DNA from 2 places in the Paractinoplanes brasiliensis genome. Region 2 is predicted to be linked to the other one. Evidence: riboswitches for the same ligand, from Rfam matches in the RefSeq annotation. Region 2 holds a riboswitch; the other holds the start of a gene.

Region 1 (7,226 bases), 5.0 Mb from region 2:
TGGAACGCCGTGTAGTTGGCGATCACCTCGAGGCGGCCCGGCGGCACCGACCGGATCGCCTCCTCGAAACTCAACACGTGCCGGAAGGCGATTCCGTTCACCTCGAGGCGTACGGCGAGGTCGAAGGCCCGCTCGCCGGTGATCAGCACCGGCCGGTCGTGCAGCGGCGAGAAGTCGACGTCGTACAGCCAGGAGGTGTCGAAACCGTCGGGGTCGCGGGCGTTGATGGAGAGCAGGGTCGGCGCCTGCTCGGCCATGTCGAACGCCTCCAGCCAGCTGGCCGGGTTCTTGGCCAGCAGCAGGCGGATGTTGCGGCCCTCGCGGTCGACCTGCGCGTACCGGCCGGCGACCGAGGCCACCGTGGCGAGCCGGGGGAGCGCCTCGATCGGGCGTACGCCGAACTCGGCTGCCACGGCCAGCGCGGTGGCCGCGTTGCCCAGGTTGACCGTGCCGGGCAGCTGCAGCTTGACCAGGTGCCAGTCGCCGCGCGGGTCGATGACGCCGTCGTCCTCGACGCGCCACTGGGCCTGCGGGCGGCGCAGCGAGCAGCCGGTGCACCACCAGTCGCCGTTGGCGCGCTCGATCGGATCACCGCTCTCGGGGCACACCCACGAGTCGTCCGTCCAGCGCTGGCCGGCGCTGAACCAGGTGAGGTGCGACGCGCCGCGGGCCGCCCAGACCACCATCGGGTCGTCGGCGTTGGCCACCACCGAGATGTCGGGGTGCCCGGCCAGCGCGGTGCGCCACATCTGGGCCATCATCGCGACCTCTTTGGCCCGGTCGAGCTGGTCGCGCGAGAGGTTGAGCAGCGCCACCACGCGCGGGTTGGTCTCGTCGATCACCCGGGCCAGGTAGTGCTCGTCGACCTCGAGCACCGCGAACGGCGTCGAACCCGCCTTGGCCAGGGCCGACGTGTGCCCGGTGGGCATGTTGGCGCCGAAGCCGTTGGTGGCGACCGGGCCGAGCACGCCGAGCGCGGCGGCGGCCAGCCGGGTCGTGGTGGTCTTGCCGTTGGTGCCCGAGATCAGCGCGATCGCGCGTCCGGCGGCGAGGTTGCGCAGCAGGTCGGGATCGATCTTGAGGCCGATCCAGCCGCCGATGACCGAGCCGTCGCCGCGGCCCGCGGCCCTGGAGAGCGCGGCCGCCGTTTTCGACACCGAGGTCGCGACCTTGGCCCGCAGAGGCATCTTCCCGTCCGTCACGGAAGACGAGGGTACCGGACCCGGCTGTCACGTCGAGTTGCCGAGAGTCCGGTTCCCGGCACCCGTACGGCCGGATCCGGAGTCGCATTGAGATCAACCATTCGGCGGAAACCATTTTGGCCGGTGAGAAAGGTTTGAACGGCGGAAGAGTGAAATTGCGGCCTGCGTCACCCGAATGGTCGTGAAGAAATATGTGTTCTGATTCACCCGTAACCTTAGACGCTCGGTAATTCGGCACTTACGAGCCGTAATGGCATTTCTCAGCTCCTGGTAACAAATCGGACACCACTCTCTGTGCCAAACACGCTCTGTTACTGAATCGGTTCCCCCGGGCCGCCCGGAATCGGTGTAGCAAGGTCTGGCCGGGAGCACCCGCTGCCCGGCTCGCGACGACCTGGTTCACGCCGAGCCCTGCCCCGGGCCGGTCGAAGCGACCACCCGCACCAGTTACAACCAACGAAGGCATACGGGGGCAGGGACGGGGGAACCATCACCGGTCCACTCCGCGCCATCCGCTCCGATGGCGAGCACGGAGAACCTTGGGGTGAAGTCGCGTGAGCGACCGGGCACACCTTCCCGCCCGAACCCGACAGCTAACCTCGCAGGCGTGCCGGAGGGACATCTCTACCGTGCACGAACACAGTTCGAGCCGTGGCCGCCGTTCGATCGGCGCCGGCGCCATCGCACTGTCGCTGGGTCTCTGCCTCTGCGCAGGCCAGCTGATCGCCCCCTCGCCCGCCGGCGCGGCCCCGATCGTCACCGCGGCGGCTGCCGCCAAGGCGAAGGTCAAGCCGTCGGTCCGCAGCTCCATCTCCACGCGATCCGTCACGTACGGCGGCAAGATCAAGGTCACCGCGAAGTACATCAACCCGGCCAACGGCAAGGTGATCACTTCGGGGACCGTCCGCCTGCAGGCGCTCCGCAAGAGCAAGTGGGTCAACCTGTCGGCCAAGGCGCTGGGCAAGACCGGCAGCGTCACGCTTACCGGTGAACCCCACGTGAGCGGCGCGGTTCGCGCCTATTACGTGGGCACCCCGACCTACAAGGCGGTGGCCGGCGGCAAGTTCTCGGTCACCGTCAAGCCGAAGTCGGTCCCGGCCCGCACGAAGATCATCAACGAGGCGAAGAAGCACGTCGGCTCGCTGTACAAGTTCGGCGCGGCCGGCCCCAGCCGGTTCGACTGCTCGGGCTACACGATGTGGGTCTACAAGAAGGCCGTCGGCAAGAAGCTGCCGCACAAGGCCAACTCGCAGCAGAAGTACGGCAAGTCGATCGCCAAGGGCAAGAAGCAGATCGGCGACCTGATCGTCTTCCGTAGCGGCTCGTACGGTAGCCACGTCGGCATCTACGCCGGCAGCGGATACATGTACGACTCCCCGCACACCGGCGCGCGGGTGTCCAAGCGCAAGATGTACGGCTCGAACTACGTGGTTCGCCGCCTGGTCTGACGAGTTGAGCGGGACGCGCCCGGTTCGGGTGCGTCCCGCTTGCTCGTTCCCCCGAGGCGGTCGCGGGTCACTCCTGCCCGGTCGGGTCACGCTCCTTGTTCCGTACGCGTGGGGTCCGGATCTGCCGAGCGGTCCCGCCCCGTCATGGACCCGTTCCGGCCGGGACATCCCCGGTGCCCCCACCCGGTCCCGCCCTGCGGACTGGTCTCCTCCGCACGGCTCCCGATCATTGAGCCGGAGCCCCATGGCCGGCCTGCCGTGAGTCACATCCCCGGGGTTGGCTCTGCCCCGGAACCGTAATCCCCACGGCTGGCCTGTCCCGGTCGCTCATCCCCGCGGCCCGCCTCTGCGGCCGGCGCTTGGCTTGCAGCTCGTCCCCGGAACGCCGGGCCGCCCCACGCGGCCCGGCGTTCCTCTGTACCCGGTCCACGTCTGTGCCGAGCTCTGCCCGTACTTGCAGCGTTGGCGCCGGATTGCCGCTCCGGCCGCAGCCCCCTGAGAGCTCCACTTTCCTCCCCGGTGGGGGTTGACAACGTGGCCGTCTGGGGGTTTTGGGCGTGTTCAGGGTGGTTCTTGACAGGGTGGCCGGGAGGATGTCGGAAACCGGACCTCGTTGATCATGCCCTTGCCCTCCACTTCGTGACCACCTCGTTGAGCTGGGGTTTCGTGTGCGAATCGGGTTCGCGACCCTGCTCATTCGGCTTGCGGGTGGAGGGAAGTGGAGTAGAGTGGAGTGCAGTGGCAGGGCCGAAGTCGAACCAGACCTGAGGGGCCTGCCGGCCCGAGTTGACAGGCGGACCGCGAACCGCCCGGGGCAGGGGGTAAGGGGCCGATGTTTCTCGGCACGCATACTCCGCGCCTCGACGACAAGGGGCGGCTGATCCTTCCGGCGAAGTTCCGTGATGAGCTGGCGGGAGGTGTCGTGATCACCAAGGGGCAAGAGCGCTGCTTGTACGTGTTTCCGATGCCCGAGTTCCAGCGCATCGCCGGCCAGCTGCGGGAGGCGCCGGTGACGAACAAGGCGGCCCGGGCTTACAGCCGGGTCTTCTTCGCCAGCGCGCACGACGAGGTCCCGGACAAGCAGGGGCGGGTCACCATCCCGGGTCACCTCCGGGCATATGCGGCCCTCGATCGAGAGCTCGTCGTCATCGGCGCGAGCACTCGTGTGGAGATCTGGGACAAGCAGTCCTGGGAGGACTACCTCGCGGCGAGCGAAGACGAGTTCGCCGACATCGAAGAGGGGGTGCTGCCCGGCGGACTGTAGGCACGGCACCCGGACGGGCCCGCGAAGGCCCGGGCGCTGCCGCTTCCGTACTGCGAGATCTCCAGCCGCTCCCGCTCCTGGCGCCTCTTCCCCGGCGCCAGGCGCGTGTCCGGCCAAGGGCGAGCCCGATTGGCAACGGGCACGAGCGGATGGGGATCTGGCGGTACGGGCGGGCGTCCGGGATGTGCCGCGGAACGGGTGACGTGCGCGGGCGTCGGCACGAACAACCGGCAGGTCGGTGCCGGGCAGGACGCGCGTGACAGTCGGAGTGGGGCGATGGGGGTCGACATGGGGGAGCTTCGCGGCACACACGTGCCGGTGCTGCTCGAGCGCTGCCTCGAGCTGCTCGACCCCGCACTCCGGTTGCCCGGTGCCGTGCATGTCGACTTCACGCTGGGCCTGGGCGGTCACGCCGAGGCGGTTCTCGAGCGCTATCCCCAGGTGACGCTGGTCGGGCTCGACCGCGACACCGAGGCGCTGGCGCACTCACGGCACCGGCTCGCGCGGTTCGGCGAACGGGTGCGGCTGGTGCACGCCGTCTACGACGAGTTGCCCCGGGTGCTCGACGAGCTCGATCTGGCCGCGTTCCACAGTGGCCTGTTCGACCTGGGTGTCTCCTCGCTGCAGCTCGACGAGGCCGACCGCGGTTTCGCGTACGCACAGGACGCGCCGCTCGACATGCGGATGGACCAGACCTCCGGCTTCACCGCCGAGCAGGTCGTCAACGAGTACGAGCCGGGTGATCTCGTACGCATCCTGCGGGCGTACGGGGAAGAGAAGTTCGCCACACGCATCGTCTCGTCGATCGTCCGCGAGCGGCAGAAGGGCCGGATCACGTCGACGGCACGGCTGGCCGAGCTGGTCAAGGACGCGATCCCGGCCGCCGCGCGACGAACGGGTGGAAATCCCGCGAAGAGAACGTTTCAGGCACTACGTATTGAGGTAAATGGCGAACTCGCCACGCTCGAGGCCGCCATCCCGGCGGCTTTGGACGCATTGGCGCCCAACGGGCGACTTGTGGTGATGAGCTACCAATCTTTGGAGGACAGGATCGTCAAGCGCGCGTTCACCGCGAGGACGCGCAGCACCGGGCCGATCGACCTGCCGGTCGAACTGCCCGGGACAGGTCCGACACTGCGGCTGCTGACAAGGGGGTCGGAGCCGCCCAGCGAGCAGGAGGTCGCGGACAACCCGCGGGCAGCTTCGGTGAAGCTGCGCGCGGTCGAGCGTCTCGACCGCAACGGAACACCCGGGGCCGCCCGCGAACGGCCCCGAATGACTACAACGCACGGGGGACAAGGGCGGTTACGCCCGGGGGAACGTGAAGAGGGGGAGGGGAGAGCATGAGCGAGCGCGCCAACGCGCCGCGGTCGGGGGGCCGGGCCGCGGAAGAGCGCCGTCCGGGCACCGGTCGGCGTGACACAGGGTCGAGCCGCGATGCGCAGGCCCCGGGAAGTGCCGGCCGGGGGGCGCGGCACTTCGCCGGAGCCGAGGACGGCGAACCACGCCGTTCCGACACGCGCCGGTCAGGGATCCGGGGCGGGGACGACGCGCGGACGCCGGCCGAGGCGCGCCGCGAGCGGGACGAGCGCCGGGGGACGCGCGACGACCGGCCGGGTCGTGAGGAGCGGCCGGGCCGCACGAGCCGCGATCGGGCCGGACGCGAAAGGACGCGGGACACCGAGGGTGTGCGGGCCAAGGCGCGCGACAGCGAGGGTGTGCGGGCCAAGGCGCGCGACACGGGCGTACGGGCCAAGGCGGGGGACACCGGTAAGGTGCGTGCGGGCGGCCGCGGCCCCGAGGGCGTACGGGGTAAGAGCAGTAAGCCCCTGATGCCGGGCCGGGGGCGCCGGGCGGTTGAGGCTCCCGTGGACGGCGCCGCCGCGTTGCAGATCGAGGTGACCGCCGAGCCGCTGCGTGTGACGGGGGACGAGCCGGGGGCGCCGCGTCTGCGGGTTGCGCCGCCGCCGCCGATCCACGGTGGACCGCGGGCGCCGTTCGTGGCGGGCGTGATCGGCGTGGTGATCGTCGGGGTGCTGGGCATCCTGCTGATCAACACGAAGACCAACGAGAACTCGTTCCGCATCGCCGACCTGCAGAACCAGAACACCGCGCTGGAGAACCAGCGGCAGGACCTGGACAACCAGCTGGTCGAGGCGTCCAGCATCGGCAACCTGGACGCCGCGGCCCGCCGGCTCGGCCTGGTCCGTGCCGACATCCAGGACGTGGCCCAGCTGCGGCTGCCCGACGGCAAGATCATTCGGGTGCCGAAGCCGGTGCGGGGCGCGCCCTCGATCACGCAGCCCGACGCGGTGACCGACAAGGGCGGCGAGAACATCTCGCCCGCCGGCGGCACCGGGCGGTAACCGGCGATGCCGCCGCGAGCCGACGACGTTCCTCCGCGCCGGGGCGCTCAGCCCCGGCGCGGCACGTCTCGTGACCTGCCCGCCGAGGGCGACGACACCCCGAAGCCGAGCCGCGGCTTCGGGGGCATCGGCGACGCGCGGGCCTACACCCCGCGCGGGCGTACCGTGGCCGAGCGCGACCAGCGCACCCGGTCGCCACGGGCCGGGCGCACGTCCGATCCGTTCCGACGCGCGCTGCAGGTGCTCGAGGGCGGTCAGCCGCCGCGCCGCGGCCGCTCGACGACGGAGGAGCCGCCGCCCACCCGGCCCGAGCGCAGGACGCCGGAGAAGAGCGAACGGCGGACGCCCGAGAAGAAGCAGCCACCCCGCAGCCGGCGACCCGAGGTCGAGGACGACGAGGACGAGTTCCGTCCCGCGCGCCGTCCGGGTGGGCGGGTCGTCGCCGACCGCGAGCGGGCTCGCACCACTGCCTCGAAGCCGGCCCGGACGACCGCGACGAAGCCCGCCCGTTCGAGCCGCCCGACGGCCTCACCGCGTACGGGGAAAGCCCGGACCGTCAGTGGACCGCGGGTGGACCGTGCCGTCCGTGCCGTCGCGCCCGAACCGCCCCGCCTGGCCAACAGCACCCGGCGGCTGCGGATCGGCGCCGTCGTCGCGCTGTCCCTGTTCGCCATGATCGGCATCCGGCTGGTCGTCCTGCAGGTCGCGTCGTCGTCCGAGGACGCGGACCGCTTGGTCGCGCTGCGCAAGGACAGGCTGGCCGAGGTGCGCCTGCCCGCGCCGCGCGGCAGCATCCTCGACCGTGACGGCGCCGTGCTCGCGCACAGTGTCCCGGCCCGGTTCGTCGGCGCCGACCCCGTGCTGATCAAGGATCCGGTCAACACGGCGGCCCTGCTCAGCCCGATCATCGGGGTCCCGCAGTCCAAGCTCGTGCCGCTGATGTCGC
Region 2 (7,226 bases):
GGTCGCCTCGGCGTCGCCGGTCTCCCAGTCGAAGCAGTGGTTGTTGGTCTTGCCCTCGAGGTCGTCGCGGATCAGCGGCGCGTCCGGCGCGAGGGCCTGGCGCACGTCGATGACCGGGTCGAGGACGTCGTACTCGACATCGATCAGCTCGAGCGCGTCCCGGGCCGCGTACCGGTTCTCGGCGACGACGAACGCGACCTCCTGCCCCTGGAAGCGCACCTTGTCGGTGGCCAGCACGGCCTGCACGTCGTTGGAGAGCGTCGGCATCCAGGCCAGGCCCAGCCCCTTGAGGGCCTCGCCGGTGACCACGGCTTTCACCCCGGGCGCGGCCTCGGCGGCGCTGGTGTCGACGCTGACGATCCGCGCGTGCGCGAACGGCGAACGCAGAATGGCCAGGTGCAGCATCCCAGGCAGCTGCACGTCGTCGGTGAAGCGGCCGCGGCCCCGCAGCAGGCGCGGGTCCTCCTTGCGCAGCATGCGGCCGAAACCGATCGGCTTCTGGTCGTTGTCGTCGAACGTGGTCGTCCGGGGCTCTTCCACTGTTGTCATTTGTTCGCCGCCGCTTCGTGAACCGATGCCCAGCGCACCGACCGGACGATGGTGGAGTAACCCGTGCACCGGCAGATCTGCCCCGAGATGGCCTCACGGATCTCGGCGTCGGTCGGGTCGGGATTGCGGTCGAGCAGGGCCCGGCAGGTCATCATCATGCCCGGCGTGCAGAACCCGCACTGCAGCCCGTGACACTGCATGAAGCCCTGCTGGATCGGGTCGAGCTCGGCCCCGTCGGCCAACCCTTCCACCGTACGGACCTCGTGCCCGTCGGCCATCGCGGCGAGCACGGTGCACGACTTGACCGGCTCGCCGTCCAGCCACACCACGCAGGTGCCGCAGTTGCTGGTGTCACAGCCCCAGTGCGTGCCGGTCAGGCCCAGCGTGTCGCGCAGGAAGTGCACGAGCAGCAGCCGCCCCTCGATCTCGGCGGTGACCTCGGCGTCGTTGACGACCATCGTGACCTGCATGCCCTCAGCCCCTCGCCCGTCGTACGGCAGTGCGCAGCGTGCGCCTGGTGAGCTCGTCCGCGAGGTGACGCTTGTAGTCCTCGCTGCCCCGCTGGTCGGTGACCGGGTCGCAGCTGCTCGCCGCGATCGCGCCGGCCCGCTCGTAGAGCTCCTCGGAGGGCGTGCTGCCGTGCAACGCCCGCGAGATCTCCGGGATGCCGGTGGTGTTCGGCCCCACCGCGGCCAGCCCCACCCGCGCGTCGGCGATCGTGCCGTCGGGGGCCAGCCACACCGCGGCGCCGGCCGACACCACGGCCCAGTCCCCGGCACGACGTTCAACTTTCTCGTACGCGCTGCCGCCGTTCTCCCTGACGGGCAGGCGCACCTCGATGAGCATCTCGTCGTCGCCGACAGCCGTCTCGTACGGCCCGACATGGAACTCCTCCATCGACACCACCCGCTCGGCGCCGCCCGGCCCGCGGATCACGCAGGACGCGTCCAGGGTCGTGCACACCGCGGACAGGTCCTCGGACGGGTCGGCCTGGCACAACGAGCCGCCGAGCGTGCCGCGGTTACGCACCACGGGATCGGCGATCACCCGCTCGGCGTCCCGGAAGATCGGGAACGCGGCCGCCAGCTCGTCGGACTCCAGAAGCTCCCGATGCCGGGTCATGGCCCCGATGCGTACCTCGTCCGCCCCGACCCGGATGTAGCCCAGCTCGGTGTGCAGAGGATTGATGTCGATCAAGTATTCGAAGTTCGCCAGCCGCAGCTTCATCATCGGCAGCAGGCTGTGCCCGCCCGCCACCAGCCGCGCCGAGCTGCCCAGGCGCTCCAGCAGCCCGATGGCCTGATCCACACTGGTTGCGCGCTCGTATTCGAACGGAGCCGGTACCTGCACGCCGCACCTCCCGGTTTCGCCACGAAATCTTTCGCGCCCGCCGTCCAAAGTCAACAGCTACCTAAGAGATGCCTTAGGTTGCTCGCTGTAGTGGTGCCGCCGGCCAATTCGGTGACGAGGGTCACCGGTTGACGCGCCCGAGAATGCATCGCCTGGCGTCGGATCGTCCCCGCTGTCCGGAGAGACAACGGCAGCCGAGTCCGCTACGGGACCGACGAGATTGCCGGGACGGCTGTGAAAAGGTGGCGAATCGCCGCAACCGGCCGATCGTCCTGATGAAGGCCGCCCCGGGACGCCGAGTCCCGCCCACCAGGGGCGGCCCGACCTGTCATCGACGGAACTTCAGTGGGCGGGAGCGGGGGAACCAGGTTGCCGGCCGTCGAGCCGGCTCGGGGTGAGGTCGCATACGCGACGGGCTGCCTTCAGGCCCAATCCGACAGCTAACCTCGCAGGCGGTTGAAGGACCAAGGATCGTCTTGTCTTTCCCCACCTTCCAGCCCAGGTCGGCCGGCTTCAAAGCGTACGGAAGTGTCGCGTCGACGCTGCGCCGCCTACAGCCCCTTGCCGCGGCGGCGGTCATCGCCACCACCCTGCTCGTCGCCCCGACGGACGCCACGGCCGCCCCGCCCGCTGCCGTCGCCGTGTCATCGGCCGCGGCCGCTCAGCAGGCACTGCTCGCCCGGGGCAACACGGTCGTCGCGGCCGCCCGGGCCCAGCGCGGCAAGCCCTACCGCTACGGGTCCCGCGGACCGGGCGCTTTCGACTGCTCCGGGCTGACCGGTTTCGCGTACGCGAAGGCCCGCGTCACGATCCCCCGCACCGCCCAGGCTCAGTACAAGTCGGCCAAAAAGATCGCCGGAGCGGCGGTACGGGCCGGTGACCTGGTCTTCTGGGTCTCGGGCGGCCGCGCCTACCACGTAGCCGTCTACGCCGGCGGGGGCCAGGTCTGGCACGCGCCCAAGCCGGGCGACCGGGTCAAGCTCGCCAAGATCTGGAACTGGAAGCAGGTCCGGTACGGGCGCGTCGCCGGCTGACCGGGGCACGCGGGCGCCCTGAGAAAACAGCAGCCTGCACGAAAGGCGCCCTGAGAAAGCAACGCCTGCACGAAACCAGCCGCGCGGGCCCGGTGCGCGATCAATTCGCGAACGCCACCGCCCACACGAGCACCGGCCGCAGAACCCCGCCAAGTCGGCCGCAGAACCCCGCCAAGATCGACAACCCCGGCACAAGACCCACCCCAACCGGGGGCCTCCGTCCCACAGCGAATTTTACGGGGTGGGGGCGATCTTGGCGGGGGCGCCTGTGGACGGTTCGGGATTGTGGACAACGGCGGGATCTTCCGGGTGGCGTGCTATGCGGGCGGCGAGGCGGTCGACGGCCAGCAGCGCCGCCCCCAGCGCGGCGAAGATGACGGCGAGCCGGACGAACTGGCCCGCCACCCAGTCGTAGCCGTGTGACGTCGGGTCCAGGAAGAAGTACGGGTACCGGACGTTGACCGTCGGGAACAGCACGGCCCGGAGCACCGACGTGGCGCCGTAGGCCAGCGGGAACAGGATCCACAGACCCAGGTCACGCCACGGCGAGACCCGGCGCGGGCCGAAGGCGACCCAGTCGGCGAGCACCAGCAGCGGCACGGCGTAGTGCACCAGGAACATCGACCAGTTGGCGACCCGGCTCGCGGGGTCGGCGGCGGCCAGGCCGGGCAGCGGGTTCGCGCCGTTCTGCAGCATGAAGTGCGAGATCAGGCCGGTGATGACGATCCACAGGGTGACCGCGCCGCGCAGGCGGGGTGCGGCCGGGCCGGTGGTGCCGCGGCACACCATCCAGTACAGCACCGCGCCGAAGTAGCCCAGTGTGATCAGGTTGCTCTGACACGTGTAGTAGACGATGCGGTGATCGCCGATGAGCAGACCGGTCAGCCCGGCCACCACGATGAGCACACGCAGCCAGAACTGCGGCATGATCAAGACCCTCATCGGGCCTACCGTAGTGCCGCCTTCTGCACCTTGCCCATCGCGTTGCGGGGCAGGCCGTCGACCAGGTGCACCACGCGCGGGCGCTTGTGCACGGACAGGCCCGCGGCGACGAAATCGATCAGCTCGCGCTCCGTCGCGCCTTCGGCCACCACGTACGCGGTGATCTGCTCGCCGAGATCAGGGTGCGGGGTGCCGACCACGGCCGCCTCCCGTACGGCTGGATGCAGCAGCAACGCGTCCTCGACCTCACCCGCCCCGACCCGGTAGCCCCCGGTTTTGATCAGGTCGGTGGAGGCCCGCCCGACGATCCGGTGCCACCCGTCCGCACCGATCGTGGCCACGTCCCCGGTCTCGAACCAGCCGTCCCGCTCCGGCCGGCCGTGGCCCAGATAGCCGTCGAACAGCGTCGCCCCGCGCACCTGCAGATGCCCGATCTCGGCCCCCGGCGGCACCGCCTGCCCCGCGTCGTCGACCACCCGCGTCTCGACCCCGGGCACGGGCAGCCCGACGTGCCCGGCGCGGCGTTCCCCGTCGGCGCGAGCGCTCACCGTGATCAGGGTTTCCGTCATGCCGTACCGCTCGACAGGTGCCTGACCGGTCAACGCCCGTAGGTCCTCGAACACCGGCGCCGGCAACGGGGCACTGCCCGAGACGAGCAGGCGGGCCTTGCTCAGCTCGCGGGCCTCCGACGGGGCCGCGCACACCCGTGACCACACGGTCGGCACGCCGAAGTACATCGTCCCGGGCGCGGCCGCGTACGCCTGTGGGGTGGGTCTGCCGGTGTGCACGAGCCGGGAACCGATGCGCAGCGGCCCGAGCACCCCCAGCACCAGCCCGTGCACATGGAACAGCGGCAACCCGTGCACCAGCGTGTCCTCGGGCGTCCACTGCCACACCTCGGCCAGCGCGTCCAGGTCGGCGGCCAGCGCCGCCCGCGAGATCACCACCCCTTTGGGCGCCCCGGTCGTGCCGCTCGTGTAGAGAACCAGGGCCGGCGCCGCACCGTCGGGCTCGTCCGGGACGTCGTTGCTCACGGCCCCCGGCCCGGCATCGATCAGCTCCGCGCCGGAGTCGCCGAGGATGTGCGCCCGCTCCAACTCCCCCGCGTCGGGCGGGATCGGCACCACCGGAACCCCCGCCAGCAGAGCACCGGCGACAACCACCATGGTGTCCAGCGTCGGCGTCGCTTCCACGGCCACCATCCGGCGGCCCGCGATCTCCCGCGCGACCCCCGCGGCCCGGCCGAGCAGTTCGTGCCGTGACAGATCAACCCCTTGCGCCCGTACGGCGTGCGGAAGGTCTTCGGTTTGATGCAGCGCACCCAGCAGCCGGGTCGTCATCGGGTCGCCTCCAAGCGGGTGGCCATCGGGGACAGCAGATCGTTGAGCTCGCGCACCAGCACGGTGACGGTGCGCTCGGCCAGCTCCGGGAGCTCCGGGCCGGGGTTGTCGGGAAGAGCAGGCAGCCCGGCGAACGTCAGGGGCGCCTCGACCACCACGATCGAGCGGGCGTGCGGGATGCGGGCCAGTTCCTCCTGCGACGGCGCCAGGAATTGGCCGAACGTCTCGGGCCAGCCCCGCCAGCCCCTGTCCTGGGTCCAGCTCCTGGCGCCGTTCAGCTCGGCGGGCCAGGGCGCGACCAGGTCGACGGCCGCGGTGAGCGAGCCGTCCCAGGTGTTGCGCCGAAGCTCGGCCCGCAGCACCCGCCGGTGCAGGCGCACAAAACCGGGATCGAGATGCGGCGCGGTCGCCAGACGCCAGGCCACACACGCGAACCCGACGGGTGAGATGTCACCCCAGCAGTCGTCGAACTCCTTGGCATGCACCCAGACATGCTCAGCGAACCGGCTGCGTCCCAGCCCCGCATTCTCCCGGTCGTACTGCTCGTCCACCCAGGCAACACTCAACGGAGCCACCCCCACACCCTAACCGCGCAAGCAACGCCGGGCGGTCCAGCCACACCCGTCGTCGGCAGGAGCGGGGCGTCAAGCGGTGGTCGGGGCGTCGGCCTGGGTGGCCGACGGCGTAGGGCGTCGCGTGGGCGGTCGACGGTACGGGCCTCGCGTGGGCGGTCGACGGTACGGGCCTCGCGTGGGCAGTCGACGGTACGGGCCTCGCGTGGGCGGTCGACGGGCGTGCCTCGCGTGGGAAGGCCGGCGGGTGCACGCGCCCCGGCGCGACCGCCCGCCGGTGGACACGCCACAACGCGATCGCCCGGCGGGTGCATGCGCCTTACTCCGTCGACGGCTGGGGGCGCAGGCCGTCGAGGACGATCGAGAGGATCCGGGCTCGCAGGGGATCGCCGTCGGCGGTCTGGTCGGGAACCCGCGAGACGGCCAGCATCAGCGCGATCAGCTCGGGGACCGTCACGTCCTGGCGTACGGCGTCGACCTCCTGCGCGCGGGCCAGCAGCACGCCCAGGACGCGGGGCAGTTGCTCGCGGGCGGGGGTCAGGGCATCGTGCAGGTCGGCCGCGGCGAAGGCCTCGGCCCAGGCCTGTTTGCCGGCGGCCACCTCGACGATGCGGCCGAGGAACGTCCAGATCGCACCGGCCGGGTCGTCGGACTCGGCCAGCTGGTCGGCCTCCTCGGCGAAGCGCCGAAGCCGCTCGCGGAAGACGGCCTCGATGAGCGTGGCCTTGGTCGGGAAGTGGCGGAAGACCGTGCCGATGCCGACCCCGGCGGAGCGGGCGACCTCTTCGGTCGACACCGATGTGCCCCGCGCCACGAAGACCTGCTCGGCCGCGGCAAGCACCCTGGCCCGGTTCCGCAAAGCATCAGCACGCGGCGCCCGCGCGGTCATAACCTGCCTCCGTCCGTTATGTCGCATTGACAGCCGACTGACCGATCATCAGCCTAGCGTCCCCTTTGTAACGGAGTTATCACTCCACTTTAGACAATCACGCCACGAACGGAGACAGCGTTTCCACCACCTGCGGAACGATCACAATCAGGACCGGTAAAACCCTTAATAAATTTCTTGATCACACCACCCGGCGGCCGCCCTCACTCCGGTCAGGACAACCGCGCGAGAGACGCACCCCAGCCCCGAATTCGTTGCACAGACGGCAAATCCGACGATCGCAACAACAAGCCCGCCCGTACGCGATCACGCGCCGCGGGACCCGATCACCACTTGCCTGGCCACGACCGTCACTTGCATGGTCACGTACCCACGGAGGAAACTGCGCCGATCTCGAAGCCGGCAGCCCAAGGCCCAGAACCCCACCGCCGCCCGCGCCCACCCCGACGCAAGCACTTCACGTGACGCGGGCTAGAGCATCCTAGGAGGCTAGGGCACAAGGATGGGCGGGAGCAGACCGACCGGCAGCAGGCCGGGAACCGGTCAATCC

The links. Region 2 has a riboswitch for cyclic di-AMP ahead of C8E87_RS29680 (C40 family peptidase). Riboswitches for the same ligand answer to the same signal wherever they lie in the genome.
Region 1: linked by a shared signal. The riboswitch ahead of C8E87_RS06810 (C40 family peptidase) and the one ahead of C8E87_RS29680 (C40 family peptidase) in region 2 are both predicted to bind cyclic di-AMP.

The regions. Positions count from the first base shown of each region.
Region 1 is NZ_SNWR01000001.1:1,603,934-1,611,159, reverse strand. Features, by position in the region: gene C8E87_RS06815 (MurT ligase domain-containing protein) at 1-1,187, opposite strand, end outside; cyclic di-AMP (ydaO/yuaA leader) riboswitch at 1,647-1,825, shown strand; gene C8E87_RS06810 (C40 family peptidase) at 1,832-2,650, shown strand; gene mraZ (division/cell wall cluster transcriptional repressor MraZ) at 3,483-3,914, shown strand; gene rsmH (16S rRNA (cytosine(1402)-N(4))-methyltransferase RsmH) at 4,203-5,261, shown strand; gene ftsL (cell division protein FtsL) at 5,258-6,280, shown strand; gene C8E87_RS06790 (peptidoglycan D,D-transpeptidase FtsI family protein) at 6,287-7,226, shown strand, end outside.
Region 2 is NZ_SNWR01000001.1:6,611,869-6,619,094, reverse strand. Features, by position in the region: gene C8E87_RS29695 (aerobic carbon-monoxide dehydrogenase large subunit) at 1-549, opposite strand, end outside; gene C8E87_RS29690 ((2Fe-2S)-binding protein) at 546-1,019, opposite strand; gene C8E87_RS29685 (FAD binding domain-containing protein) at 1,024-1,899, opposite strand; cyclic di-AMP (ydaO/yuaA leader) riboswitch at 2,222-2,369, shown strand; gene C8E87_RS29680 (C40 family peptidase) at 2,376-2,933, shown strand; gene C8E87_RS29675 (Pr6Pr family membrane protein) at 3,168-3,875, opposite strand; gene C8E87_RS29670 (acyl-CoA synthetase) at 3,881-5,215, opposite strand; gene C8E87_RS29665 (hypothetical protein) at 5,212-5,781, opposite strand; gene C8E87_RS29660 (TetR/AcrR family transcriptional regulator) at 6,107-6,676, opposite strand.